2 linked regions of the Aureispira sp. CCB-E genome follow. The protein of the gene in region 2 interacts with the protein of the main gene of each other region in a pairwise test. Links are inferred from orthologs where the notes say so. Each region holds a gene or a part of one and is shown on either strand. Other genes may lie near its edges.

Evidence for each region.
Region 1: the proteins of QP953_RS04070 (region 2) and QP953_RS18080 interact in binary tests that used the Escherichia coli proteins (3 or more experiments, as listed by UniProt). The link is inferred for Aureispira sp. CCB-E from one-to-one orthologs.

What each region holds. Positions count from the first base shown.
Region 1 is NZ_CP133671.1:4,671,199-4,686,603, forward strand. Bases 1,739-4,630 are described here. They hold QP953_RS18080 (ABC-F family ATP-binding cassette domain-containing protein), read left to right. Parts: upstream 1,739-2,154; coding sequence 2,155-4,107; downstream 4,108-4,630. Other genes in these bases: QP953_RS18085 (SRPBCC family protein), read right to left, coding at 4,192-4,630. Also shown: QP953_RS18075 (WG repeat-containing protein), read right to left, coding at 1-1,392; more of QP953_RS18085, read right to left, coding at 4,631-4,665; ribA (GTP cyclohydrolase II), read right to left, coding at 5,106-5,738; ribB (3,4-dihydroxy-2-butanone-4-phosphate synthase), read right to left, coding at 5,948-7,180; QP953_RS18100 (glycosyltransferase), read right to left, coding at 7,146-8,354; QP953_RS18105 (adenylate kinase), read right to left, coding at 8,499-9,077; QP953_RS18110 (hypothetical protein), read right to left, coding at 9,426-9,956; QP953_RS18115 (alpha/beta hydrolase), read right to left, coding at 9,971-10,642; QP953_RS18120 (DUF6935 domain-containing protein), read right to left, coding at 10,716-11,300; QP953_RS18125 (hypothetical protein), read right to left, coding at 11,549-12,430; QP953_RS18130 (hypothetical protein), read left to right, coding at 12,954-13,145; QP953_RS18135 (hypothetical protein), read left to right, coding at 13,494-15,038; QP953_RS18140 (glycosyltransferase family 2 protein), read left to right, coding at 15,058-15,405. UniProt on the Escherichia coli protein: Genetic data indicate it may be involved in ribosome assembly or function.
Region 2 is NZ_CP133671.1:1,071,756-1,087,904, reverse strand. The notes cover bases 9,762-13,397. They hold QP953_RS04070 (2-oxoglutarate dehydrogenase E1 component), read left to right. Parts: upstream 9,762-10,137; coding sequence 10,138-13,197; downstream 13,198-13,397. Other genes in these bases: QP953_RS04065 (SRPBCC family protein), read left to right, coding at 13,321-13,397. Also shown: QP953_RS04120 (AAA family ATPase), read left to right, coding at 1-197; QP953_RS04115 (hypothetical protein), read right to left, coding at 202-762; QP953_RS04110 (hypothetical protein), read right to left, coding at 857-1,447; QP953_RS04105 (hypothetical protein), read left to right, coding at 1,607-2,398; QP953_RS04100 (TIGR02594 family protein), read right to left, coding at 2,474-4,180; QP953_RS04095 (YARHG domain-containing protein), read right to left, coding at 4,447-5,169; QP953_RS04090 (pentapeptide repeat-containing protein), read right to left, coding at 5,202-6,494; QP953_RS04085 (arginase), read left to right, coding at 7,050-8,018; QP953_RS04080 (hypothetical protein), read left to right, coding at 8,117-9,205; rpsT (30S ribosomal protein S20), read right to left, coding at 9,320-9,577; more of QP953_RS04065, read left to right, coding at 13,398-13,881; QP953_RS04060 (mannose-1-phosphate guanylyltransferase), read left to right, coding at 14,301-15,389; QP953_RS04055 (hypothetical protein), read right to left, coding at 15,599-15,916; tRNA pseudouridine(38-40) synthase TruA, read right to left, coding at 16,059-16,149. UniProt on the Escherichia coli protein: E1 component of the 2-oxoglutarate dehydrogenase (OGDH) complex which catalyzes the decarboxylation of 2-oxoglutarate, the first step in the conversion of 2-oxoglutarate to succinyl-CoA and CO(2).

The sequences.
Region 1 (15,405 bases), 3.6 Mb from region 2 along the record:
ATTTTTGACAAATGCTAAGCCATATTTGAAACGATGTGCCAAAATGTATTTCCTTGGAATCACCTCTCGACCTTCTTCATTAATAAAACCATAATTAAAAACGCCTGATAAAGAACCCGTTTCTTCTATAGAACTAGGGGTTTTATCTCCATTTAATTTAGGATCCAACGTCGCAACCAGCGATCGTCTTTCACAAAAAGGGTCAACAATCACATATTGAGGAGGAACAACTTCCTTGCCTTCCAAATTGGCAAAGCCTAACAAGGCTCCTTTCTTGATTGGAATCATGCCATTCTTAATTTCATTTAACACCTGCCCCATTGCTTTTGGCAAATCGTATTGAATGGGTAAGACAAAAGAATGATTGGCTTGTACAATCCCCCACTTATCTCCCTTCATTACATGCATCCACAAATCTTCATTGGGACCAAACAGTGCCCTGTAACGCTCGCTAACGATAGTTCCCGTATCATTAATAAAATAAATCTCTTTTTCCTCCAAAACCGCACAAACCCCATGACTAAAATCCAACACATAAGGATATTGAAAATCTATCTGTACAGCACCATATTCATCAACAAAGCCATACAAGCCATTTTTTTGAGCCGCAGATAAACCTTCTTTGAACTCTCCTAATTCTGTAAATTGAGGTTCAAATATCCAATGTCCTGAAAGATTTACAGCTCCCCAAAGTCCGTCCTTTTGGCAAGCAGCTTGACCATTCGAAAAGCCTCTGGCGGCATCATACTGAGCAGGTAGAACTATATTTCCTTCAAGGTCTAACAAGCCCCATTTGTCCCCTTCTCGAAAAGGCCAATAGTCGTTTTCTAAATCCTCTATTTCATCATAAGTAGGCGTTAACAACAGTACTCCTTTCTCCGTCATTAAGCCCCATTTATCATTTTGCCGAAAGCGAAGAATTCCCTTTTGAATTTTCTTTACAGCATGGATTTGGTTCAAAACAGTTGCCTCGATTTCAGGAAAATCATCCTTCACAATTCCACCTTTCCAGCCCCGTTCAGCAGCAGCATGAAATGCTTCTTCCTCAGAATTATAAATCATTTCTGCCCATATCACGCCATCTGTAGAGACTAATCCATATTTTTCATCTTTTATAATCGTGCAAGAATTATCCTCATTCAACAAGGAGTGGTCATACTCATTACCAATAAAATCACAAACAATTGGAACAACAATACTTCCTGTTTTATCTATCAATCCATATTTATCGCCTAACATAACCCTAGCGATTGTTCCTACAAAAGGCGCCGCTTGATCGTACTGGGGAGTGATAATAAAATCTTTGTCTCTAGTGCAATACCCCCATTTCTCTCCTTGGCGAAAAGGAATTATAGCAGGATAATATTGTGTTTGTTGTGGTGTGTTATTCATTATAGTTTTAATTAGTAGTCATTAAACGATTCTCTAGTATTGGTTGTCAAGCTGAACGTCAAAATGTTTATTCGCAATAACTTCAAAAGGGCATTTGTCCTACAAACTTTTAAGCAATTTAAGAAAGATTTTGTTAGGAAGAAGCTTCTTATATAAAATTAGTAGTTGGCTGTCTTATTACTACCTGGCAGCACCACAGGTAAGTATTAACGAAACAATACCTTTTGATTAAAAAAGAATTTACCCTTTGTTTTAATAAGAATCTATTATCTTTGCCCCAAGTTTGGGCTACAACATACAAAGTAGTTTTATAAATCTTTGCCAATTTAGTAACGTTCAAAAATAAGTTTTCAAAAATTTGCAGTAAGATTTTGGTTCCATTTTTAGTTAAAGTTGCAAAATGTAATGGATTACGTGCCCAAAACTTTAGCTAAAAATAGGGCAAAAGATTCGGCAAATCGAAAGATGCTTTTTTATCGTTACTTAACTTGATCTTTATTTTTTCTATTCAATTTGATGTAACAACAGTTCGTTAAAACCACGTAGTAGCAGCGAAGCTAAACTTTATTAGATTGATAATTAACAAGTTAAAAACTCATTGTATTTTGTGTCAAAATTTTGATTATCAACTGCGCAGCACTCACGAAGTACCACGAAGTAGCAGCGCAGCTAACTAAAAGCGCAGCGCTCACGAAGTAAACTAATATAAATGTGCTTTTTTATCTTTTTAGTAAAAAATCAACGAACTACTAATATAACAATATGCTTGGTATAAATAATGTTTTTATAAAATATGGTGATCGAACTGTTCTTGATAGAATTTCTTTGGCTATCAATGATAACGATCGAGTGGGACTAGTAGGTCTTAATGGTGCTGGTAAATCAACATTATTAAAAATCATGGCTGGAGATGTTACTCCTCATGAAGGAAATGTAGTTCGCCCGAATGGTACAACCATTGGATTTCTACATCAAGATATGAGTTTACCGAAAGGAAAAACTGTTCTAGAAGAAACCTTAAGTATCTTAGCAGAGGTACAACAGTTGGAGGCTGATATTGATCAGGTCAATCATCAAATTGAAACTCGTACAGATTATGAAAGTGAATCTTATCTGAATTTATTTAATGAATTGGATGAGTTGAATGAGCGTTATCGTGTCATGGGTGGAAAAACAATTCAAGTTGATGCAGAGAAAATTCTTATGGGATTGGGTTTTATGCCAACCGATTTTAACCGTTTAACAGATGAGTTTAGTGGTGGTTGGCAGATGAGAATTGAGCTAACTAAAATGTTGCTACAACGTCCAGACTATTTGCTTTTGGATGAGCCGACCAATCACTTAGATATTGAATCTATCATTTGGCTAGAACAATTCTTAGAAACCTATGAAGGTGCTGTTGTTGTTATTTCGCATGATAAAACATTCTTAGATAACGTTACCAAGCGAACCATAGAAATAGACTTAGGAAAAACTTACGACTATAAAGCCAATTACTCTAAGTATCTAATTCTCCAAAAAGAGCGCAGAGAATTACAACAAAATGCTTTTGAAAACCAACAAAAAGAAATTGCTAGAAAAGAGCAATTGATTGATCGTTTCCGTGCGAAAGCCAATAAAGCAAAAATGGCTCAGTCTCTTATGAAGGAACTGAATCGAATGGAAAGAATAGAATTGGATAGTGTTAATAGTGCCAAAATGAAATTAACCTTTCCTCCCTCTCCTCGCTCTGGCGAAGTTGTTGTAAAAGTAAAAGATGTTACCAAAAACTATGGTGAACGCAACATTTTAGATGCCGTTAATTTGGAAATCATTCGTGGTGAGCGTATTGCTTTTGTTGGTAAGAATGGTGAGGGAAAATCAACACTTTCTAAAATTATCTTGGGGCAAATCCAAGCAGAAGGAACAGCAGAACTGGGGTATAATGTAGCAGTTGGGTATTATGCTCAAAATCAAGCTGAAACACTCGATCCTAAACTAACCGTTCTGGAAACCATTGATCAAAATGCTCCTTTTGAAATGCGAACTAAATTGCGCAATATCTTGGGGTCTTTTTTATTTTCTGGCGAAGATGTCGACAAAAAAGTATCGGTTCTTTCTGGAGGTGAGCGCGCTAGATTGGCGTTGGCTTGTATGATGCTACGTCCGATTAATTTATTGGTACTTGATGAGCCGACCAATCACTTGGATATTCGTTCTAAAGATGTTTTAAAAGATGCCATTATGCGTTATGATGGGACGTTAATTATAGTATCCCATGATCGAGATTTCTTAGAAGGTTTAACCGATAAAGTTATTGAGTTTAATAATAAAAAACTAAAACCTTATTTGGGAGATGTCAAATATTTCTTAGAAAAACGTGCCTTAGATACTTTTAGAGAAGTAAGTTTAGGAAAAGCAGGTAAAAACGAAGTTGACAAAACCAATACAACCAGCAACAAGACAATCAAAAAACCTAAGTTGGAAGGCAAAGAGTATCATCAACGCTTAAAACAACTGAAAAAAGATGTCCAAAATGCAGAACGTAAAATTAATCGCTTAGAAGAAGATTTGAAAAAATATGAAGCGACTATGGCTGATATGTCTATTTTTGGAACCGTAGAATACGATACCGCTGTTGCTAAATATGAAGCAACTAAAGTTAAACTCGCTGAGACAATGGAAAAATGGGAAGCTGCGGAATTAGAATTAGAAGAATTGGAGAACGAAGCTTAGGAGCTTAATTTAAACCCCAATCTAAATCTTTCAACTTAGATTGGGGTTTTATCTTTCTTTTTGCAAGAAATACGTTTGATCTTATTATCTGGGATGATGGATTGTTCCCCACTTTTTTTCTAATGTCTTAAAACGATAATCAAAAATTCCTTCCAATTGCCGCTTTACAAACAAAGCATGCGCAATATTCCCCAAGGGACCTAAAGGCAGTCGATAATGTACAATATCTTCCATTTCCACCCCTCCCTCAATTCTTTTAAAAAAATGCTGATGGTGCCACATGGCGTAGGGTCCCACACGCTGTTCGTCAATAAAAAACTCTAATTCTCGAACCTGTGTGATTTCAGTCATCCAATACATAGGAATGCCCAATACTGGCTTTACTGTATACTCTATAATCTGCCCAGGATAAGTTCGCTTATCTGCACCTGACAGAATATTAAATCCCATGTAATCGGGTGTAATTGCTTTTAAATTTTTAGGGCTAGAAAAAAAATCCCAAGCTTTTTCTAAGGAAATGGGTAGTTGTTGTGTTCTCTGTAAGGTATAGGTTGACATTGTAATTGATTGTTTTAGTTTTTGGAATAATATAGCTAGAATTAAGTAATCGTTCAGAAAAAATTCTATAAACCACGAAGTAGCAGCGCAGCTAAACAACCTTCTTTTTTGCACTACTCTTCATCAGAAAAATTTGCTTTAGCTCGCTACCACGCAGTAGCACCGCAGGTAAAGCTGTACTTTTCCTCTTCGACTAGCACTAAAAATAAAGCTATTTTTTAGCTATAATTTTTTATGCCCACTTACTTATCAAAAAAATCTACGACCACAAATTGAGTTTCCAAATTCACGACCGAAACAATATTCCAATAATAGTGCAGCTAAGTATTATTTAAAACAACCCCATAACAATTATGTTGAGTAGATAAGACAATAAAAAAGCACGAACAGGGAATAAATACCCCACACTCGCGCTCTAATATGAAATTATGCTTAGGTACTTACTTCAAGCCATGTTGAAATAAGATATGCCCCATTTTATCTCGCTTAGTTTTGAGATAAAAATTGTTGTGCTCATTAGCTTCTATTTCCAAAGTTACGTTCTCTACGACCTCCAAACCATGTTTTTCCAATTCCTTTTGCTTTAAAGGATTATTAGACATCAATCGAATTTTTTGAACGTTTAGCAACTGCAAAGCTTGTGTTACAGATTTGTATTCACGCTGATCCGCTTCAAATCCTAGATTTAGATTCGCTTCTACCGTATCTAAGCCTTCTTCCTGCAATTTATAGGCTTTCATTTTACTCAAAAAACCAATTCCTCGTCCCTCTTGCTCCACATAAATAATAACTCCTTTGCCTACGGCTTCTACTTTTTTCATAGCAGCTTGTAATTGAGGACCGCAATCGCAACGCAAGGAACCAATAATATCGCCTGTAATACACGAAGAATGTACCCTTACCAAAATTGGCTCCTCTGCTTCCCAACTACCTTTTGTCAAAGCAAAAAGTGTTTTTTTTGCTAATTTATCATCAAATGCAACCAACTCAAATGTTCCATATTCTGTTGGCATATTAATTCTAACAACTTCTTCTACCTCCATTTTTGTATCTTGAATTCTACCTTTATTCATCTTGCTTGTTTGTTCGTCTAAAAATATAATTAAAGGGATTCTAAATTTAGTCGCTTTACAATTACGACTCCCCTATTAAAGCTTTAAAAAGAAGCTACTTTATCCAACTTTAAATAAGTTACACCCTAACAACATAAAGCAAAAGATGTTTTATAAAAAGGAAAAAAGATTGCATCAGACAATCTTTTTTCCTTTTTATGACAATATGATTACTTAGGTCCAGTTTCGTAGATGATGCGCTCATCGTCAGGCACATTATTTAGTTTGCCCTCTACTTCCAAAGGAACATTTTCTACGATTTCCAATCCATATCCAATCAGACCTATACGTTTTTTAGGATTATTTGTCAATAATCTTAATTTACTAACGCCTAATTTTCTCAAAACTTGTGCTCCAATACCATAATCTCTCTGATCCATTGGCGCTCTTAATCTACTGTTTGATTCCGTAATGCTTAGTCCTTCCTCTTGGAATTTTTTATACGCTTTTAGTTTATTCATCAAATCAACACCACCACCATCTTGTTCAATATACAAAACAACACCTTTACCTTCTTCATTTACTTGTTTCATAGCAGCATGTAGTTGAGATCCTGAATCTCCCATCAATGCGCCAAAAATATCTGTCGTTGTAAAAGAAGAATGTACTCTTACTAAAATCGGCTCGTCTTTTTTCCAAGAACCTTTTGTTAGTGCAAACAAGTTTTTCTCAGTTGTTTTATCTTCAAAACCAATCACATCAAATTCACCGTATTCCGTTGGGGCAGTCAAACGAACAACTTCTTCAATTAGTGTTTCCTTATCTAGGCGATATTTAATCAAATCCTCGATAGAAATAATTTTTAAATTGTGCTTATCCGCAATTTTAAATAAATCTGGTAAGCGAGCCATCGAACCATCTTCATTTAAGATTTCTACCAAAACCCCCGCAGGTTTTAGACCAGCTAATCGTGCTAAATCAACAGCAGCTTCGGTGTGTCCTGCTCTACGCAATACACCACCATCTTTTGCAATCAAAGGGAAAATATGTCCAGGACGAGCATAATCACTAGAAACGGTTTTAGGATCTGTTAGCTTCTGAATTCCAGTTGCTCTATCATAAGCAGAAATACCCGTAGAACAGCCATAATTAAGCAAGTCAATCGAAATTGTAAAAGCCGTTTCGTGTACCGCCGTATTTTGTTGTTGCATTGGGCGCAACTCTAGTTCATCACAGCGTTTTGCTGTTAGTGGCGTACATATTAAGCCACGACCATGCGTTGCCATAAAATTAACAATAGATGGAGTTATTAGCTCCGCCGCGCAGATAAAATCACCTTCATTCTCTCTATCCTCATCGTCTACAACAATGATTACTTTACCAGCTTTGATGTCTTCCAAAGCATCTTCTATCGTGTCAAGCTTGCGCTTAGGCGTCTCGTTTTGTGGGTTGCCAGATACCATTTTGAACTCCTTTTAAATATTTAAAAAATCCATTAAATAATGCCAAATTCATCGCATTAAAATAGGTTATATATCGTATAATAACTACGTTAAGATTTATTTTTTTGAAGCCCCAATCTAACAAGGGGATTCCAAATAAACCAAATGTCTCCATTAAGAACAAACATAAATAGAATTGGTTCTTGTATACAAATGCTAATATTGCCAAACAAAGATAAGAAGCCAGAATAAAAAAGGGACCATACCATCGTAATACTTTGTGTGACAAGAAAGCAAAACTCATGGATCCTGGTGGCCAAAGTAGGTGCTTAAATACAGCTAAGTTAGCAAAATTGCCTGCTGATATGCGCGTTTTTCTTCGAAACTCTTCGCTCATATCATTGGGAACTGCTTCGTAACAAATGGCTCCCAAATCATTAATTGCCAAGCCTCCTTTTTCAAAAACTTTCATTGCAATGTAAAAATCATCCACCAAAAAATTAGGTGGAACAGGCTCGAACAAACTGGCTCGAATGGCATAACATCCTCCCAGAGGTCCCATTGTTCGTCCCCAAGCTCTCCCTTCTAAATTTTTGATATACACCTCTCTAGAAATATAGTTTTTTTCGGAAGCGGCAATCCCTTCTTCTCCTAATTTTTTGGACGTTGGATTTTGTATATTAGAATCTACCAAACCAATATCCGAATTCTTAAAATGTTTTACCAATTCGTAAATCGTAAATGGCTCTAACATTACATTGGCATCTGAGATAATCAAAATGTGTTCGTTCTCATTCGGGCAAGCCATTTGAGCCTTATGGATAACATCATTGATAACGCTTGGTTTTCCTCTACGTTCTGTAAATGGGAAGAAATGGAAGGAAGGATTTTTGTTCACAAAGGCAGCAACCAATTCATTGGTTTTATCGGATGAACAATCTGAGCCAATAAAAATACGAAGCTTCTCTTTTGGGTAGTCACTATTAGCTAGCGTAGCTAATTTCTCTTCAATGACAGATTCTTCGTTGTACAAAGACATAACAAAAGAAACATAAGGAAGAGATTCTGTAGGCGCATAGATTTCTTGATTGTTAGCTTTTGAGGAAGCGACAATTTTTAGTATGATTGGATACAACACATAGGAGTGAAACAAACAATACACACAGAGCCAGAAGATGATGGCACCTATTAACATATAAAATCTATAACGCTTAAACAATAAGGCATTTGAACCGTTCGTTTTTGACTTATGCAACTGCTAACAACTCAATATCTCATCTAACACTGGCTCTTAGTCAAAAATTGTAAAAGTAGTTGAGTTCAAATGCCTTACTAAAAATTAAACAGTAACAGCATCCAAAACACTGCAAATGCGTTCAAATATTTCTTCGATTGTACCAACTCCATCAATACGCTTCGTTTTATTCACTTTCTCATAATGGTTAGCAACGGGTGATGTCTGACTTTTGTAGATATTAATTCGGTTTTGTACCGTTTTAGGATCTTGATCGTCTTTTCTTCCTTCTATTTTACCACGTCCTGTAATACGCTGAATCACCTCTTCGTCTGCAACAATTAGCTCCACCAACAAGCTTACTTCTGTACCTTCCTCTGCCAAAAAGGCATCCAAAGACTCTGCTTGATTGACATTACGAGGAAAACCATCAAAGATATATCCTACTGCATCTGGTGTTTTGTCCATTTCTGCCTTCAAAAGACGAAAAGTGATGGAATCTGGAGCAAGCTCTCCTTTATCGATATAGCTTTGAACCTCTTGCCAAATTGGGCTATTGCTTTTTTTCTCTCTTCGAAACAAATCCCCTGTTGAGATGTGCACCAAGTTATATTTGTCTACCAATTTAGCTGCTTGGGTACCTTTACCACTACCCGGAGGGCCAAAAAGAATTAGATTTAACATATTTTCTTATGATTTGATTGATGATTAATTGTACAACGATTTGTGTTTGTAAGAATAGACAATCACTAATGCATCCTTATTTAATTGCGAATGATTTTACTTAACAATCAACCTTTTAACTTTTAAACTAGCAATTTACCAATCTGCACATCAATAAGGTTGAATCCTTAACACGCTGCAAAGGTACGAATTTTATATTTTAAATGCTAGTTCTACAAGAAATTGTAGCCCCTTTTAGCAAACAAAATAAAGAACACGATAACACAGTGCTTTTTGTTTGTGCGAGACGCACGCCCCATTTATTTTTTTCTCGGTTTTGTCATTCGCAAGGAATAAGAGTCAACCATACTAATAAAGTATGATTCCATATTTTTCAGCAAACTTTTCTTGTTCTTCTCCAAACTTGCCATAGGCTGCATTGAGTTTTGATTCAAAACCGACCAATAAATCTACCACTGATGAAGAGTGGACGGTTGCTCCAGCATTAATCATCTTTTTAGCTTCTAGGATTTCATTTTGTCCTCCTTCTTGATAAACATCCAAAACTTGTTTGGCAGCATCTTTTATTTGTTGAGCATAGGCATTGTGCTCCTCTGTGCTTTTCCAAATTTTTATTTTTTCTAATGTTTCTAATTCTTCATCAAAAGTCTTTATCATCACATCGTAAGCACTATTTACACCAATATTGCTAGCAATATCATGTTTTTCTGGAATCAAATTAGTAAAAGTTTGATAGACTTGACGACATAAACTCATTCTCAGCATGACTTTTTCACAGAATTTATCCGCCTGATCTGAACTAGGGACGGAAGGACTACCGCAAGCATTTATAACGAAACAGAATAATATCAAAAAGAGTGATTTTGTAGCGTAGTTCATTTTTATTTAAGTATTTATGAATTAATTAACTCTCCAGTTGCTTGATTAATAATTGCAGCAATCTCCTCGGATCGATCCAATACCATATTGTGCGTCCCTCCTATTATCAAGTGCGTTGCTCGTTGATTGGCTTTCTTAAAAAGATGATCCTTCGTTCCATTAATATGAATACAATTCGGTGGATATACCTTATTTTCCCAATGAACAATGGCCTCTCTTCCCCAAGAAAAATGGTTAGCTGATCGAGCTTGTAGCATTAATTTTATAAGTTGACTATCTTCTTTGGTGCAAATGCCCAAAATCCAAGCTAAAAATGGCAATATTAAACGAATACACCATGCAGGGAAGAACCGATACAAAGGCAATATTCGAGCTATTTTGAATAAAAAAGGTACTTCTGTCTGATGCTTAAAAGATGAGATTAAGATCAATTTTTTATAAGGCATTCTCTTTGCCATTTCTGTCGCTACAGTTCCTCCTAAAGACATACCAATCAAAATAGGAGGTTCTTCTACCTCCCCAATACTATCGACCAATCGCTGAGCATAATCCTCAATAGATTCTATTCGACTTATTGGCTCCAAATATTCCAAACAATAAACATCTTTTTCCAACAACAAAGGAACCAACCTAGAAAAAATTCTTTCATCATTTCCCAGACCAGGAATTAAATAAACTTTTGCCATTTAGGATAATTTCATCAACCAGCTTAAAAGCAACTAAAAGAGTAACAAAGATAATTCATAGACTGCTAATAATTTACAAACCGTCATCAACCATACTCGCAGGAGGTTGTGTTCCTACAAAAAGGCTACTGTAATTAACAGCCTTCCAAATTCCTTTATTATTTTTTCTCAGGGCGATAGGTCTTGGAGTGGATGCCCCAGTACACTTAATAAAGACCTTGACATCTCCATTAGATTGTTCGCTATAAGGGTTTCTTGTTAATTTAAATGATAATTTAGAAGGGAGTTTATACCCATTTTGGGGACTTGTCTCTAATACATATGAACGAGCAATATAAGGCTTTCTAAGTAAATTGGTCAAATGGTAATTGATACTATTTTGGGGCTGAAACCCTTTGTATATATCTCCTTCTGACAACTGAGTACGATCCAAGGCTATTGTTAGAGCTTTTAAACCAACTTCCTTGTTATTGGTATACATCATCAATGCCATAGCAAATACAACTGCTCCCCCTTCAGGACTTTGAGCAACTCGGTTTCTAAATGTTAAAAATTCCTCTATAGTACTAGGGACTTTTGCAGCTTCAATTGTCTTTTGTGCGGATATATTTTGAGCAAACAGAATCATGCTCATTGTGATAAGAAAAAAGGTTTTCATTTTTTGTAGTTTAATGCAAGTATTTAAATGCCTAATCTAAATAATAAGCGACTCAAGTCGTACATTGGTTATTAGCTACTTAAGAATGCTTACTATAAATACTTGCTTATCTATATTTATAGCAATTCGTCTTCAACTTAAGTTTCCTAACTTTAACGACCTCTTATTAAAATATTGGCAAATAAAGTTAATGAATAATAAACATTAAAAACAAAAATAGCACCAATAAATATCTTATTCTGAAATACTTATATTTCTTTCTTTGTGCTCCACCACAAAAGCAACGGAATTCCTCCATGTACCAAACGGTATAATGTTTCGTACGCATGTTGGTGCAATGATACCCAAAATATGTCTATGTAAAAATTTCCAACCAAACGCGCCAAAGAAGTCAAGAAGCCCCAAATAATACAATACCAAACTGCGATAGAAAAGGTCCATTTGAAGGGAATAAATAATAATATTGCCGCAAGAAAATCAAGAGCGCCCATGATGATCAAAAATTGGCTAGCAGCTTCGTCATTCTTAAAAAATAAGATATCCATACACCATTGTATCCAAACTCCTGGTTGTGGATAGTAAGCATAAGCATACAATCCATGACAAATAAAAGTTGTAGCAATGATTACTTTGAGTGTCGTTCTAAACAAAGGTGTATTTTGTCCTCCATAAAGCACGTGTACTAAAATTAAGGGTGCTGTTATTTGAGTAGCGTATTCAAAAAATTGCCCTACTTGCCAAAACTTATCTTTGAAGTATAATAAAGCCAAAAGTGCAAAAGAAAAAGAAGCAAGATAGAGCAACCATTTTCCTAACTTCCAAGTTTCTTTCAAAAAAAGAACGGCAACAGCACATAACATCCAGAAAATGCCAATCCCCACACCAAGTCCATCAATAAATTGATCAACATTAAAACTTTTATTCGTCACATAATTCTGCCAAGTATCTCCTGTCAGACTGGTAACAATTCCTTCTAATAAAGATTGATCCCAAAAAAATGTCCGAAGAGGCAAGTCCCAAAATAATCCTTGCCAACCTCTTCCTAAGAACAAACAGAAAACGAATATTCTCAAAAAAAGTATTTCTTTAGTATCAAATGCTCGTATAAATGTTTTTCTTTCTAATCCCATATCTAGTATTTTATACTTCTTATATTTCCAACAATACAGTTGAATCAACTTTGTTTTGTCTATGGTCATTATCGCTAACAGATACAAGCAACTTATAACCAATAGACAACACCAAAATCAAATAATCTTTTAGTTCAAAATTTGGGACAAATATACAAGAAAATAAGATTTTATCTAGAGACAAAAAAAATACTAGAGATTGACCACCGGTTTCATTCCTTATTTTTCAATTGCTACTAGCTAATAAAAGCCATTTTTTGTCCTCACCTTCAAGTTTTTTAGGGGTTCTTAGTCCTTATTTCGACCATAGATTAAAAGCGTACAACTATTTCTTTGAAAATTGCATCTTTTTTAGTAGATTAGATGGTTATCTATTCCCCCAAGTAATAGTAACGATCTTCATTTAAGTAGATACCACTTACAAGAATTATAGAATTATTGCTATAAAATAATAATTGGCGAACCAATTTATACACAAGTCACTTTAGCTTGTTTTGAATGAACTATTGATAAAATAACCTCTATGAAAAAAGAAATACGGATTGACCTCAGTGTGTCTCAACACCCCAATAGAAACAATCCTGTTCAAGTTAACTCCTGGGTAAATAAAGCTTTGGATGCTAGAAATAATATCAACACCCCCAAAGAACATTCGTCAGGACGAAAACTACAGCTTAATATGACGTTTTGTAAAAGTATTTTAAACCGTCGTTAAGTACTAAATAGCACAACTTAGTTAGAGAGGAAATAGATGATCTATTTCCTCTCTTTTTGTATACTAGGCGGTTAAAGCTAAACAGCAACAAAAAACATTTATTCTTTTTGAATGTTCTATAAATTGCAATTCATAACAGAAAAGTTTAGTGTTCAATTCAAAATTGCATACATTTGCAATAGTGGTATTATATAACTAAAGACATCATGTTCATACAAGGCTTTATTTGTATATTTTTATCTTATTTATTGAACATGCTTTAGATACCCTTGTTAATTGTGTCTAAAAAGAAAAGAAAGTATACGTACGATTCTTTTATACTCATTCATCCTCATTCATTGTTCTTGTATGAAGTTCTCTGACGATTTATATCAACTTATTAGTTCTCTCAATCAATCCGAAAAACGATACATAAAACTAGTTGCTAAAGCATTTACAAGCAAAGGGACAGAAAATCAACTTGCTCTTTTTGACGCTTTTGACCGACAACAGCAATACAATGAAGATAAAATCCGAAAGGATTTTGAGGATAAAATTCCTGCCAAAAACTTCCATGTTGCCAAAAACCGTCTCTACAATCTCATTCTAAAAGCGCTGTATTTATACCATTTAAAAAATTCTGATTATCAAAAAATCAATCAATTGATTTATCAATCTGAAATTTTACAAAAAAAGGGATTGTACAAACAAGCTGATGTTCTCAATGACAAAGCGATACAAAGCGCAACGAAGTCAGAGCTTTTTCCTCTTGCAATAATAGGCTTATCTGGGCAAGCAAATTCGTTTATGAATCAGCGAGATTTGACAAAAATTAAGAATTATTTAGATCGTGAATTAGAGGAAGAGTACGATTTGTTAGAACGTTACAAAACAGACCTTACTTATCAGTATTTGCAACTAAAAACACTCTTTATTACCCACAAAAAACAAGCTGTCAGAAGTGAGGCTGAAATGGCGCAAATTCAAGCGTTAAAAGAACACCCTTTATTAAAAGATTCATCCTTAGCCAAATCAAAAAGTGCGTTGGATATGTATCGTTTCTTAAATGGTTTTATTTGCCGATACGAAGGCGATTATGTTCGCGCCTCTGAATATTGGCAAGAATTTGTTGATGAATTAGAACAATTAAAATCTATTCCTAAGAATAGAATCGAGGAATACATTTCCAACCTTAATAATTTAATGTTCTTGCAATTAGAAGCTCTATTGTTTGATAAAGCTTGGTTCAATTGTCAAAAAATGGTGGACTTACTAGGACATGATCATGTCAAAAACAATGCACATCTCATTGTTAAAGTCAAGGAACGTATCATTGAATTTAAATTAGAGTACTATTTACTTTCTTATCAATACCAAGAAGCTTTACAATACCAAACAAACAATCATGACGAAATTCTTGCTATTTATGAGCAAGTAGGCGATTTTAGACGATTGGTTATTGATTATGTCCAAACATCTATTTACTTGTGTAACCAAATGCCACAAGAAGCAAGCTTCAGCATCGAACAAGTGTTTGCCAACAAAGTATTAAAACAACACCAATACATCTATTCGGGAGCCATGATTATTAACTTACTAATTCACTTTGAATTGGGTAATTATCAGTTGTTAGAATCATTGCTACTCAACACCTATCGAATGATGTATAAACGGAAGTTATTATACAAGAGTGAAAAAATCATTTTTAAATATCTGAAAAAATACCTTCGGATGTTGACCAATGAAGAAATCATGGAATCTTTTAAGTCCTTAAAACAGGAATTGCAGGAAGTTCGAACGGATAAATTTGAACGCAACTTTTTGCCAAACTTTGATTTGGTTGTTTGGATTGAAAGTAAAATCCAGGAAAAAAGTATGTCCGAAATTATTCTAGAAGGAGGATTAACCTTGTAATTTTATAAACACAAGCTACATGCTATCTATCCTAATTCCTGTTTATAATTTTGATGTCCGAAAATTAATACACCAATTGCATCAGCAAGGGGTTTTGCTGACAATTCCTTTTGAGATTTTATGTGTAGAAGATGCTTCTGACCGAGCATATATTGACTTAAATCAGTCTATTCAAGCACTTCCTAACGTTCATTATCGAGTACTCCCAAACAACTTCGGGCGTTCCAAAATTCGCAATTATCTAGCTTCTCTAGCTCAATATCCATACTTACTTTTTATGGACTGTGATTCTATGCCTGTTGAGCCAACTTATCTATCAAATTATGTAGAGCACCTCCATCCCAATCGCCTTTTGTATGGCGGACGT
Region 2 (16,149 bases):
AATTTGATATTGTTATCATTCCATTGGTTTTACAACACTTTAGCATGTTGTATCGCAACTTGATTTATACAGCATTGACCCGAGCTAAAAAAATGGCTATTTTTGTAGGTACTCGAAAAGCATTGGGTATTGCGGTTCGGAATATTGACAATCGTCAACGAAAGACCATGCTAAAAGAACTTTTGCTACAATTATGACCAATTACTGAATGGCTGCTATCAATATTTCCCATTCATCTGTCTGTGCCTTATCCAAAACAACGGCTTTGTTCTCTAAATCAACCGCCTTATCAAAACTTCTTAAATCGCCATCTTTAAAATACAACTTCACCTGACGCTTTTTTGTTTTGTCTGCCTCGTAAGCCGCTAAGTTTGCAGGGGAAGCATTGTACTCTTCCAAAGTGTAGAGTGCTGCTATTGGTTTTCCTTCATGGTAATAAAAAACAGCTTCTTGTGCTTTCATTCCTCCTGCAAAACAGAACACATATTTTTTTAGATCCTTATAATCTTTAACTGCACACTCATGTATTTCTTGAATAGTAATATTGCGCTCAATCGGTTTAAATTCCGCTGTTTCTTGATCAATTTTTTGAATTAGTTGATCTACATTTAATGTTGTAGTAGCAACAGTAGGCTTTGAAGGGGCAACTTCTACCTTGACATTCACCTCCTGCGGATTGGTTGTTCTGTCCTTCGTTTTCTTGGTTCCACAACCAATTAAAATAAAAAGCCCTGTGCCGAATAGTAGTTTGTATACTTGCATGTTACGTTATTTATAAATTAAGTCGGTTTATTTTCATAGAAAAATCAAACATCTACGAAATCTTCAGTTGTAATACAACGATTAACAAATTTCATTACAACATCTTAACCTTTATAGTGTGTGTTTTGTTTTTCATTGAATTGACTTCTTCTATCAAAGCATTGGCACTAAATATATTATTATCCGAAGACGTTCTACTACTATAAAAATTAATTGTAATCATATAATTAGGATTCTGCAAGGCGTCCAAAGCTTCCTTACTAATGTTTAAGTTTTCAATGTGCATGGTTTGGGTCTCATTCTGTTCATATAACAATGCGATACTTTTAAGGTATATTTGTTCATCCTCTTCATTATAATAATCTTTACCAGCAACATTTGACACATCTTTGGGCAATCCGCTTAAAGCAATATCAACAACCAAACGCTCTTTACCACTATCCAATATCTTTTGTACACCTTCTGAAAAATCAAAATGAATGGCAAAAGATGGCACAGGAATGCTATCTGGAGGATTCGGAGTTGCTTGGTTCTCATCAGACACTGTTGTATTTTCTTCCACCTCTCGCAACACTTCTGTATTGGTTGCTAAAGTATCCGTTACTGTCTCTACATTAGTCGATGGGCTTGTTTCATTAGCGCAAGCAGTTAATAAAAATAAGAAAATTAGATAGTAAAATTTCATGACTTAGTTTTGTGTAAAAAAGTTATTTAATATCGCTACGAATACAATTTTTAAGCATTGTAACCACCTCTTTTAGTAGCAAACAGAGGTAAATCTCCAATTAAAATGGCACTATTAATGTACGATTAACTATCATTATTAAATACAAAATCCAATATTATGCATCAGTCCATTTTAAGCCTCTTTTTTAGTTGCTTTTTAGCACTTTATGCTCAAGCTCAACTCCAAAACACAGGTTCTCAAAAACCTCCTTTTGAAATTTTGCATGACCAAACAAAGGAATACTGGTTTAATCAAATAGAAAAGAGGCTACAAGAAAACGAGCTCTCTAATGAAGAAAATTTCACATTTAGTTTTGTAGATTTAGATGGCAATAAACAAGTTGAACTAATTACTTTTTCTGGAGATGAACATTATAAAATTACTAGAGTTTTTAATCTTGTTTTTTTAGAAAATGGGAATATACAATTAAAAAAAATTCATCAGTGTAATGATGCCTATTCTTTAATTCTTGACTTGGATAAAGATGGCATTCCTGAATTATTGGAACCAGCAGTTACCCCCCAATTTTTAGCTCAGTTTGACAGTCCGTTATCCCCAGAAAATGCTTCCATTCAAGACTATATCGAGACGATTTTTAGTACAAGTCCTTCCTCCTATTCTGATGTACAGGCAATCCATCAAAAAGCAGAGCATGAATTCTCAAAAATTATTAATGATCAAGATCAAAAAGCAAACTACTTCCAAAACTCTAGGTTGTTTTTTCGAATGCCCATCCAAATTCTCACATACCAAGATGGAAAATTTGTTAACGCAACTTCGTTTTATAAAAATCATCTAGAATGGAAAGCAGCCATACTCGAACAACTAAAAAATAAAACGACAACACTACAAGCGAAGCAGTTTCTTGATTTGGTTCTTAAAGACACTCAATTGATGTTAGAAAAATGACTTTACTCTAAAGTACAACGTACTATTTGTTTTAGACAAATAGTACGCTGCCGACCAAGCCTTAATAAAAGAACCTTAATCTAAGTAGTTTTGTTCAGGAATATTCCAACTAGAAGGTACTTTATAAGCAATTACTTGCCTTCTCTCCTTTTTGATATTAACAGAATTGTTCTGGTTACCTCCCAACATTGTAATTACCTTAGTTTTCTTGTTGTATCCTACAACAAAACCAATATGCCCTGCACCACCTCTTTTAACAATTGCCAAGGCTCCATAAACAGGTCTGGAGACTTCTTTTCCATATTTGGCGGCATATGTTTTGGCTCTCATGCCATCAAATCCAGATAAAGGAGATTGTCCTGTTTGTTTAAAACAATAAGAGACAAAAGCAGCACACCAATTGGCATCGCGCACTGTTTGAGTTTTTGCCCAATCATACGCCCCTAAGCTTTCAAACAACATTTTAACCCATGGATCATCTTTTACCATTCTAGCAGTTTCTTTTTTTCCCAAATGCTTTTCTGCCTCTCTAATCCACGATGGTTTAATGTAGCCACCTTCTGCCAATTCGGTCTCTTCCCCTTCACTGGTTTTGCCATCATCTGAAACATTACCACCAGAGGAACTACCTCCTTTTATCATAATCGTCTCCCCAGCATTAAAGCCTTGCTCTCCATTGCCATAAGTTTTTAATTTGTCCGCATTCCATTCCTTCAACTGCTCTACTGTCACCCCATGCTCCTTTGCAATTCGCAACAAGCCCCAACCCGAAGGCACCTCAAAGGTATTTCCTGAATTAGACTCAGTATTAGATTCTGTATTCTTAGTTTCTTGCTCACCACCTTTAAATCCAGTCAATCGAGCTGTTCTATTTTTCCACCCTTTGATATACTTACCAAACTTGGTAGGATTCTTTTTGACCAATCCATCGTAGTACTCATTTTGGTACACTACAAATTTTTCAACCAATTGATTAGCATTACTAGCATTGATTGCAGCAATTTCAGCTGTTGTAAATTCGGAATTATTCACAGGGAATTTATTGTTAGAATCTAATGCATTTAAGGCTCTTTTGATGTTCTTTTTAACAATTCCTGGCGTCAAAATACTTTGGTCAAAAATAGCATTGATAACCTTGGTACTCTTAATTTTATCCAAGCCATTTTGCTCAAATCTAGTCTTGATATAATATTCGTCTACCTGTTGTTTCGTAATATCCTTAATCAAGGAAGGATTATTAACATCTAAACCAAACATTTTTGCAAAAGCAGGCCATTCTCTTTTTTCAGCAATTCCATATTTGGTTTTTCCTCCTGGATCATTAGGATCATCCACATAACCACCTTCTGATTTATGAATACCAGTTAAAAACTCTTTTACAGCGGGGGTTTCGGCAATTGCAGCATATTTATCCTGACCTTCTTGTATTGAAGAATTATCATTTGGACTAGGTTGATCATCAACTCGTGGGGTAGGATTTTCGTCTTGGTTGACAAGAGAATGATCTACTATATCATCTCTTTTGCTCAGCGAATCACCAATATTTTCTGTCGTTTCATTAACCTTATTGACAATCTTTCCACCAAGTTTCAATTTTTGCTGCCTTTGAATAACATTATCTTCTATTTTTTGAATAGCAGCGTTCAACCGATCCAATTTAGAACGTTCTTGATCGTCAATAACGCCATCTTCATTAAATAGTTTTTCATAATAAGCCAGTGTATCTTTGTATTTTCGAACTTGACCTCTTAACGTTTTTAGTTGTTTTAATAACTTAGACATAATAGTGTGTTTTATTAGGTGTAATGGTTTTATAGCAATGAATTCAAGAGATTTATAATCTCAAAAAAACAATATACAACTATTAAATCTAGTATTTTTTTACCAAAAAAACAAACAAAAATATCTTTTGATCAAGAGTCTAATGTTTTATTATAGATAAATTAACCTATAATTCATCTATGCAGGGCATTGTAGATAAACAATTAAAAATCAAATTGAAGCATAAAAGCGCATAAACATAACATAAAAATTAACCTATATATGCTTTAACGCCTTCCTTCTATTTCCTTAATAAGCTTAATATTTCGTTTCTCCAAGGAGGTTAAAAACTTGGTAACATCTGAATGTTGAGGTCTATACCAATCTTGCTGCCTAAAATAAGTATCCATTTTCCCCCCCTCGATAAATTGATATCCGTATCGAGCAAAGATTTCGTTTCTCATAATTTGAAGTGCTTTAGAAGACATCTTTTCAAGGTTTTCAGGAATTAGATTTTCAAACGAAGCATTTGCATACTCTCCATAAAACTCTTCTGATATCTTACTATTTACCCTACGCCCAAGCTCGTATTCTTCTTCTTTCTCCGATAGATTACTCCAAGAATCATAAATTTTCAAACACTTTATTCGTTTTCCATTATTTGTATAAATAACAAATTCCCCTTGATACTTATCTGATTCGAAGCGCCCATTTTTATCAATTGTAACATTAGTTAAATTTTTATAGACACAAATCCTCTCGGCTGTTTTAGCATCAACGTCCCATAGTCCACTTTTTATTTGGGCAATTATTTCATTACCCGTATTGAATAATACCAAAGTAGACTCTCCTTCCGAATCCCCAAAATGATACACTCCAAAGTATTCCATTTTAAATTTAGGACTCCATTTAGTAACATTAGCCGCATCAATTGGTGAAGCCCCAAGGTATTGCCCCCAAATGGCATTAGAAACAAACACTACTATTATCAGTACAAGTAATTTTTTCATTCGAACTATTGATACATTTAAAGCTGGCAAAATCACCAAACGACATCCTTCAACACAGCTCCCCTAAAGCGGCTTCCCTCTAAAACAGCTCCTCTAAAATCGGCTCCTGTCAGATTGCAATTTTCAAAATCAGCTCCTCTAAGGTTTGCATTTACAAAACTCGCTTTTTTGAGATTAGAGCGAGAAAAATCAACATTTTCTAAGTTAGCATCTGCAAAGATAGCCTGCTCCAAATTGGCATCCGTTAACAAACTTCCAGTAAAATCTACATCACTAAAATCTTGTGCTTTGGCATAAACGCCACACCAACTAGAGTAGGGTAAAAACAATTCTTGCAATTCTAGATGATGCTCCATTTTTTTCATATCCAAGATAGCCTGTTTCCCCCGTTTGTTTTCGTTCCCTTTATAAATGCCCAATGCCTGCCCTTGTATCGCTATCAATTGCCATTTTCCGCCTACTCCACCTGAATTTAGAAAGTCTTGGTGCGCTGCAACGACTTCTGCCAATTCCTCCGCACTGAACGCTCCTGCTTGATAGGCTTTCTCTTGCATTTTTTGAGTTTTGATAGGCATTTTTCGAGCTAGTTGATCTGCTAAAGGAAAATGTTGTGTCAGAACCAATATATCCAATGACCAATACTGCTGAATTTTAGGGGGCAACTTCTGAATTGGTGTCTGCTTGTAACCTTCTGGTATTCCAAAAAATTCTTTGCGACGACGCCCAAATGCTTTAGAAGCCAAGACAAAGTCTAAGTACGTAGCAAAATTTGTCCATCTAGAATCCTCAAAGCAAGTGCCTGCCTCATCTCCCAAAAGAACTAGTGGCGATTGCCCTTTTCTAAAGAAGAAAGCCATATTACAATAATAAGAGAACTTATCAAAAGGACGAATACAAGCATGGAAATCAACGGTAGAATATATTGTACTTTCTAATACGATATCATCTTGGTAAACATTAGGAGATACTACATTTCGCAAAACATCCTCTAATGGCAGTAACAAGACACAACCATCTTCTTTTTCAAAACTTTCCTCTGTATAATCCCATCCAACGGGAGCAATAGATCGGTGAAATGGCGGGTATTTATCGGTGTGATAGGCAGGATTGTTCTTAAACATCCAACGCAACTGTAGACCATTGGTTTGGCTATAGAATCGACGTATAGCCTCATCAAATTGACAATTGTACTTTGCTTCCAAGGCTTCCAGCTCTCGTTCTGTTAGCGGGGCAAAAGTATGGTAACCTAACAATTCAATGTTTGAATGTCGGGCCAATTCCTTAGCTAAATTATTGAAAGCTTCTATATAGTTTTTTGTTGCCAAAAGGTTCTTTTTATAAAGAATCGAACTGCATAAATTGATGCACACAAGCACTAATATAAACTATTTTAATGATTTATACAAGCCTTCAATTTTAAGACCTTAGGTTTTTATTCCTTGCTTCTTGTTCTCTGTATTTATAATGGCTTCTTCATTTATCCAAGAACTTAAAAAACTTTATTAGCAGTGTTTGTATTTTAAACCAAATTTAGCTAATATCGTTGTTTACTTGTTAAAATCAATGGAATTCCCTAATGTGCCTTTTTTAAAGGTGTTTATTTAGAATGAATGCGATGAACTTTATATTCACAATTCATTATGTAATCGTTCAGAAAAGATTTAATACTTATTTATAAGTAATCGTTCAGAAAAAACTATTATAAAAAACAACCTTCTTTTTGTACTATTCTACATCAAAATTTGCTTCCGCTCTATGCGCTAAAAAATACAAGCATCGTAGATTAACGTCAAAAAGAAGACAATCTTATCTCTGGTTACTGAAACTAAACAACTTAGGTTTTCCTCAAAACTTATCGTTGAAAAGAAAAAAGAACTGTCATGACAAATAAAAATGATAAAATCAGAATACTAGAAGTTCCTTCTGAATTAGGTGCTGGAACTCGTGGAGCCAGTCTAGGAATTGGCGCCATAAAGGTAGCTGCTTTGAATGCTCAAAATAAATATTTTTCAAAATATACCTCTACAATCATCCCGAATGAAAATGAGTTACTCTTTGAGGATAGCCCTACTCAATATGCCAATTATATAGATGGTATTGTCAAGGTTTATAATTATGTCTCGCATTATGTTTCGGAAGAGGTAACTTACAACAAACGCTTTCCAATTGTTTTGGCAGGCGATCACTCTACAGCAGGAGCAACGATTACAGGAATCAAAAAATCAAATCCTGACAAACGTCTAGGAGTTATTTGGATTGATGCGCACGCTGATTTACATACACCATACACAACTCCTTCTGGCAATGTACACGGCATGCCTTTGGCGGTCTGTTTAGGAATTGATAATATAGAGCACCAACGCAATGACATTCCCAAAGAAATTGCCGAACATTGGCATCAATTAAAACATATGGGCGGGGTTTATCCCAAAATAGAAGCCAATGATTTGGTTTTTATTGCTCTACGAGACACCGAAGAGGAGGAAGATTTTTTGACCGAACGTTTAGGCATTCGCAATTTTGCGGTTAAAGAAGTACGAGAAAAAGGAACACAACAAACGGTAAAAGAAGTCTTGGCTTACCTCAACAATTGTGACATGATCTATGTTTCTTTTGATGTCGATAGTATGGATTGTGAATTGGTCTCTAAAGGTACTGGAACACCTGTTCCCAACGGTTTATCAGAAGAAGAAGCAACGGATATTGTTTGTGGATTGGTAGCAGATCCCAAAACTTGTTGCTTGGAAGTCACAGAAGTCAACCCTACCTTAGACAACAAACAAAATACCATGGCTGAAACAGCATTTCGTGTTTTAGATCGAGCCACCAATATTGTGAAAAACAGATAATAATACATTTTTCTACTAAAACCTTGACACTTTTGAGGCTTTGAAATGAACAATTCAAAGCCTCAAAAAACACCAAACACCTATTGATAACATACATTATGAGTTACAAAGCAATTCTAGTTGCCCTTCTTATTTTTATTCCCTTTTTAAATTATAGTCAACAATTAATTTTTGCACATCGACCTTTTCATGATGCTCAAATATCTGCGTGGCGGTATAGTCAAGATACAGTAGTCTTTAGTCCAGAAGCATTGATAATGGGTTTTGTAAATTTACCCCATGCTGATGCTCAAAATCCTGAACTGAGCATTGTAATTGACAATCAGTCTGGCAAGCCTATTACAACGACCTTTAGATTAGTTCGATTTGATCCCAGCAAATTGCGTTGGAATGCAGAAGTCAAACGTTTACAAAAAGCCATCTTGAGCAATAAGAATTGGTATTATTTTGAGATAACTCCCAAGCCTTCGGTAACCGATGCTTATAATGGCGTAGCATTTTTGGGTGCTATTCATCAAATTGCAAAAAATAATAAACCAGTAACTCTAACTTACCATATTTCTGGCAAATACGAATCGAATGTATGTACCATTGATTTTAGTCAACAACAAGGTATTTTTGAAGCACTTTGGGTCAAATTGGATTACTATCAAACGCTGCTCAAAAAAAAGGAAAGTATCGAACAACAACAAGCCAAACTTGTGCAACAATGCCGCCCCTATACATTTAATGAAATTAGTAAATGGGCAGCCAAAGCGACTGGTTTAAAAACTAATTTAGCGGCAACAGATTTGGACTTGTTTAAGGTAGTCGAAAATTTAAAAATTGTAACAGAAGCCATTCCAAACTCTATTTCGCCTTACTTAAAACGGGAGCTACACGCTTTATTTTTATTAGATGTTGCTATTGTAGAAATGGCAGATGGGCGCAATAAAAATCAAAAAATTCGACAAAAAGAGGATTTGCTCAAACAACTATCGCTGTACCCCGAATTAAAATCGACTTTAGATTTGTATAAGAAAACAACAGAGAATGTTCTACTCTACAAAAAAACAGAACAAGCACAGCAAAAGGAGCTGCAAGAGTTAACAAAAAAATATCGCCCCTATCAAGGCATCTATACGACGCATCAAGAACTTCAGGCAGAATTAGATTTGCTAGAGGTTGATTTACAATATTTCGATTAACAATAACTAGCTACCTCAAAATTACAACCTGCGTATACTCGTATACAAACACAAAAAAGTACACTTACTTTAAATAGTAAGTGTACTTCCTTAAAAGAACCTTAGTTCTTTTAATTATTTTGCCAATCCACCAACGTGTTTAGCTAATTTTCCTTTAAGGTTAGCCGCTTTGTTTTTGTGGATTTGATTTTTCTTAGCCAAACGATCAATCATAGAAACAACTTTTGGTAAGAAAGCTTCTGCTTCTTTGTGATCTTCCATACCACGTAATCTACTAATAGCAGTACGAGCAGTTTTTTTGTAAAAACGATTGTGTAATCTTTTTTTTGCGTCTTGACGCATGCGTTTTTTTGCTGATTTATGGTTTGCCATAATTATCTATAAGTTATGATTCTTTCAATTTTTCTTTACAAATGCCTTAAATAATTCCTCTAAGGGCATGCAAAGATAATAATAGTTTCAAAAAATTCAATGTTTTATCAAAAAATAATCATTTTTTCTTCCTTTATGACCTATTATCACTCATTTTTCAAGTAGCTCGTTCTCTAAACTTTATCAATAAATAAATACAGAATAAAAGGTACAACCTCTAACAAACTTCTATAAACCCTAGCCATCGCTTTCTATTCAATGATTTTAGGGAAATAAGCTTGGGAAGTAATTATAACTTTTGTACCTTTATTTTTTAATATAATGATAGGTTTTAGCGGCTGTAATGAATCCTTTTTTTAAAGACGTATCCAATCAATTATTAACCGTTGATTAAAGACCTAAAAAAGAAGAAAAATGTTAAGTTGATGGACTTGATTATTTACAATAATAAGTAATTGAATGTTAAATAACATAAATCCACTGCTTAAATATCATATAACAATAGTTTGTTAAAAATCTATTGACAAACTACTAATGTAAAATGTAATCGTAAAAACAAAATGGATTATTCATTTATTTCCAATGCTCATCCAGCCTATATAGAAGGCTTGTATCAACAATACAAAAACAATCCTGAATCTGTTGCCGATGGATGGAAAGAATTTTTTGCAGGCTTTGACTATGCGACTCAACACGAGAATGGCTTAGAAACAACAGACAGTGCTCCTACCAATCGAGCATCGTTTTCTTCTCCCAAGGAGTTAGCAGTTCTTAATTTGATTCAAGCATATAGAATGCGTGGTCATTTAGTTTCAACAACCAACCCAATTAGAGAACGCAAATTTCGATTCCCTAGCTTGGATTTGGCATATTATGGGTTGTCAAACGATGATTTGAACGCCCAATTTATTGCAGGTAGTGAGATTGGTTTGCCAAATGGCACCTTAAATGAAATTTTAGACAAACTAAAAACCATTTATTGTAGTAATATTGGCTTCGAATTTGCCCATATTGACAATCAAGATAAATACCATTGGCTAAAAAATCGCATTGAAAAAATCAAAGCAGGAGATTACGGTCATAGCTTGGATAAAAAGAAGCGAATTTTAGAAAAATTAAATGGTGCAACTGGCTTTGAAAATTTCTTAGGCAAAAAATATGTTGCTCAAAAACGTTTTGGATTAGAAGGTGGTGAATCTGCAATTCCTGCTTTGGACGGAATCATCAACACAGCCGCTGCTTTAGAAGTAGAAGAGGTGGTAATTGGTATGGCGCATCGTGGGCGTTTGAATGTTTTGGCCAATATCATGGGCAAAACCTATGAATACATTTTTAGTGAGTTCGAAGGAAATATGCCTAAAGATACCATTTTTGGAGATGGTGATGTAAAATACCATTTGGGTTATTCTTCTCAAATCAAAACTCCAGAAGGCTTTGATGTACATCTCAAACTTGTACCCAACCCTTCTCACTTAGAGGCTGTAGGTCCTGTTGTACAAGGTTTTTCGAGAGCAAAAGCAGATTTGCTTTATAATTCTAATTTTGATAAAATTCTACCAATCCTAATCCATGGTGATGCGGCTGTTGCTGGTCAAGGGGTTGTTTACGAATTGGTTCAAATGAGTGAATTGGAGGGTTACTACACTGGAGGAACCATTCATTTTGTTATCAACAATCAAATTGGTTTTACAACAGATTTTGAAGATGCTCGCTCGTCTACTTATTCTACAGCAGCAGCAGCTTTGGTTCAAGCACCTGTATTTCATGTCAATGGAGACGATCCTGAGGCAGTCCTATTTGTTGCTCAACTAGCCGCTGAATATCGCCAAGAATTTAATACTGATGTTTTCATAGACATGGTGTGTTATCGCAAGCATGGTCATAACGAAGGAGATGACCCAAAGTTTACACAGCCACAGTTTTATGAAAAAATCAAAAAGCATAAAAATACCAGAACCATTTACAGTCAGAAATTGATTGCTAATGGGGAAATTGAGGCAGCTCTAGCCAAACAAATGGACAAGGAGTTTGACGCTTTGCTACAAGCAAAATTTTCGCAAGCGAAAGAAGAGGCTCCTACTTATGAATACCAAACGCCAGAACAAGCTTGGCGTAAGTTAAAGAAACATACTATTCCAGAAGACTATGTTCTTTCTCCAGATACAAGCATCAAAAAAGAAGTCATTACATCAGTATTGAATTCTTTGCAAACGATTCCTGAAAACTTTACACCTCTGCCTAAATTCAAGCGTTTATTAAACCGTACACAGGATTTTATAGATAGAGGATTGATTGATTGGGCAATGGGAGAACACCTTGCGTATGGTTCTTTACTTTTAGAAGGGTACGACATTCGTATTAGTGGTCAAGATGTTAAACGAGGAACTTTCTCTCACCGAAATGCAGTATTGTACGATGCAAAAACAAACAAGCAATACAATCGCTTTAATGATTTAGAGAAAAAACAAGGTCAATTTAGAATACACAATTCTCTACTTTCTGAGTTTGCTGTATTGGGTTTTGAGTTTGGCTACTCATTGGCTAGTCCAGATCCACTTGTTTTGTGGGAAGCTCAGTTTGGTGATTTTGCGAATGGTGCTCAAACTATGTTTGATCAGTTTATTTCTTCGTCTGAAAGCAAGTGGCAACGTATGTCAGGTTTGGTTATGTTACTTCCTCATGGTTACGAAGGGCAAGGTCCAGAGCATTCTAGTGCTAGATTAGAACGCTATTTGCAGAGTTGTGCCGAATTTAACATGACTGTTGCCAATGTCACTACACCAGCCAACTTCTTCCACCTGTTGCGTCGTCAACAAGCTCGACCATTCAGAAAACCATTGGTTGTGATGAGTCCCAAAAAACTCTTACGTCCGAAGGATATGAATCGTCCTGATGAAGAGGTGTTATATAGAGAATGTGTTTCTTCTTTTGAAGACCTAACGCAAGGTTCTTTCAAAGAAGTTTATGACGATCCTAAAATTACGACTACCAAACAAGCTCAAAAGATAAAACGCGTACTTTGTTGTAGCGGAAAAATCTACTACGAATTACTAGATAAAAAAGTAGCTGATAAGAGAGACGATATTGCTATTGTTCGCTTGGAGCAATTGTATCCGTTCCCTAAAAATCAAGTAAAAGCGGCTATTGAAAAATATAGTAATGCTGAATGGTTCTGGGTACAAGAAGAACCTTCTAACATGGGAGCATGGCAATACATTTTAGCCTTTTATCGTCATTATGACATTCAGCTAGTCGCTAGAAAATCAAGTGCATCGCCTGCTACTGGTTTCAAAAAAGTACACGAGGCTCAACAAGAAAATATTTTGTTGCGCGCTTTTGGTGAATTGGAAAATACGAGTACCTCTTCTAGAGAAGCTAATGTCATGCACTCCCCAACCAACAGTCCTCCAACGAATGGAAACAAACCAGATGACTTAACAGCTTTAAAAGGACTTGGGAAAGTAGTTGCTAAACAATTGGAAACAGCAGGAATTACAACATTCAAGCAATTGGCTAAATTATCTAACAAGGAAATTCATAATCTAAATGATCAAATCCCTGGATTTGGTGCCAAATACAAACGTTACGATTGGAAAACACAAGCACAAGTGCTGAACTAAAATTAGTTATTTCAAAGACAGTAGTTTTGTGACTCAACAATATAAATAAGTCGTCTAGCTTTAGTCTAGACGACTTTATTGCTTCTTTCAAGCAGTGCAAAACTCACAGAATTAGTAAGACGAATGCCGACACTTTTTATTTTATTTACACTTTTAGGTTTCTTTTTTCTAACCATTGTTTTGGCGGGCTTGTTTTTGCCTTCTACTTGGATTATAGAAAAAGCCGAACTCATCCATGCCACTCCTTCCGACTTATTCTCTTTAGTCAACTCTTTAGAAGAATGGTCTAACTGGACGGTTTGGTCTTCAGAGGATAAAGACTCTAATTTGACCTTTGAATACCCTGATCAAAAAGAAGGCTTGGGTGCTGTTCAAATATGGAGAAACAATCGAATCAATGGAGTTCTAACCATTACGGAAAGTGTTGCAAACAAAGAAATAAAGTACCAATTTGATATTCAAGAAGGCAATCTAACCTTATTGGGCACTATCGTTTTGGCACCTGCTGATACTAACTATACACAAATTGCTTGGCGTTGTCAACTAAAGGAGTTAACCGACAACAACCCCATTCGACGCTATCAAGCATATTTTTTAAAAAATTATTTTGATACGACTATTGAAGCAAATTTGGCATCTATGGCATCTATGTTTAATACAACAGATGATGCTTCGGACGTATAATTAGATAGCTTGGTTTGTCCTATATATATAATAGTTTGTTAAAACTATGTTAGTAGTAGTAAATTAACTTAAGTGTAGCGATCTTACACTATCATTAGCCAACTAATTACTTGAGGCTGTACTCACAAATAAGCAACTCTCTTGGTATAATGCATTCTTGTTACTCATGTGTATAGTTTGCAGCCATGAACCTATGATCTAAAAAATACAACAAAGCATTTTGTATATAATTGATTGTTAATACGACATTTAATTCAGAAAACCTTAAATAATTCATTTCATACATTTTAGCTAACTGTTGTTAGATATACATTATAATAAATAACATTCTTTGCAGGTTTAGCTTATCCACCAAAGTGTTTGATTTACTTGTCTTTGTTCAAGAATTAAGCTGCAAAGAGTAACCATTCTTTTATCTTATGAACAATAATAACTATGTTGTTATTATGGCTGGCGGAATTGGTAGCCGCTTTTGGCCTAGTAGCCGCAAAAAAAAACCCAAACAATTCTTAGATATTCTCGGACTAGGAAAAACGCTTTTGCAATTGACATTCGAGCGTTTTACCAATGTTTGCCCTGCTGAAAATATCTTTGTTGTTACCAACTTGGAATACAAACACCTTATCAATGAACAGCTCCCCCAATTAACGGATCATCAAATCCTAACCGAACCCTCTAGAAATGATACCGCACCTTGTATTACGTATGCTGCTCTAAAAATTCAAAAAATCAATCCTAAGGCTAACTTTGTCGTAGCTCCTTCAGATCATATTATTTTGAAAGAGGAACAATTTGTTAATAGAATTAAAGAAGGATTAGATTTTGTAGAAAAAAACAACGCATTGCTTACCTTAGGTATTCAACCTCATCATCCCAATACAGGATATGGCTATATTCACTTTGATAAGGAAAGCCCTGCACCTATTTACAAAGTCCACCAATTTACCGAAAAACCCGACTTAGAAAACGCAAAGAAATTTGTTGCTAGTGGTGACTATCTATGGAATGCAGGTATTTTTGTTTGGAACGTTACTACAGTTTTGGACGCAATAAAGAAATATGCCCCAGAAGTTTATAATATACTAAATCAAGGTGAAGCTCATTGGTGTACGTCGCAAGAACAAAATTTCTTAAATGAATATTATCCTACAACGCCAAGCATATCAATTGACTATGCAATCATGGAAAAAGCAACCAATATCTACACCTTGCCTGCAGATATTGGTTGGTCAGACTTGGGAACTTGGGGCTCTTTACATGAGCAATTTGATAAGGATGAGCACGACAATGCCATCAGTAGCCCAACCCCTGAACTTGTTCAAACCCTAAATACATCTAATTGCATGCTTCGAGCTACTAAAGATAAGCTGGTTGTAGTGAAGGATTTGGAGAACTATATTGTTATAGAAGAAGATAATGTTTTATTAATTTACCCTAAGGATAAAGAACAGGAAATCAAGCAGGTTTCTAAAGAACTAGCAGCTCGTTTTGGCGAAAATTATCTCTAATACGAACTTGGTTATCAAAAAATAAAGTTAAGACTCTTGTAAATAAAGAAGCTCATCAGTATACAACCTGATGAGCTTTTTTATATTTCAATAATTCACCGAAAATTCTACCAGCTTAATAGTCAAAAAAATTACAATCAACCACAAAGTAATAGTACGGCTAACTACTAGTATCTTATAAATAGGTACAAAATGGTTGAAACTAGCTCCTATTCTTTTATCTTATCACTTCTTCGACCTCCAAACAAAAAGAAAGCCAATACACAACAAGCTAATAGTACCCAAAGACCACTATTATCTGTTTCTGTAGTATTCGTAGCCAACAACAAGGGAATGTAACTTGCAAACAAAAACAAATGCTTCCTTCCTGTTCCTTCTACAAAAAATCGATGATCAATATAACTCTCTATTTGACTATTTTCGATGGGAGCTTCTAGTCCTATGGCAATGCCTCTATTTCTATTTAGAACCATGCGTTCTGCCGAGTAACTAGCCGCAGCTTCTGGACAATTTTCTATTCTTAGCATAGTACATTTAATTTTAATAATCATTATACAACTATTCCTAGCATCCTAATAGCTCTTATATTGTTAGCAACTATTATTAGCTAAAGAAATCTGTACTATATACAACTTAGATTTTAAAATAATCGTTCAACTACACCTATTTTCAATCAATATAATCGTATTTGATATCCATTAAAAACAAACCTTCGGCAGGAGCAGAAAGGGCATTTTTGAGGGTCTTTTTTTCGTCCAAA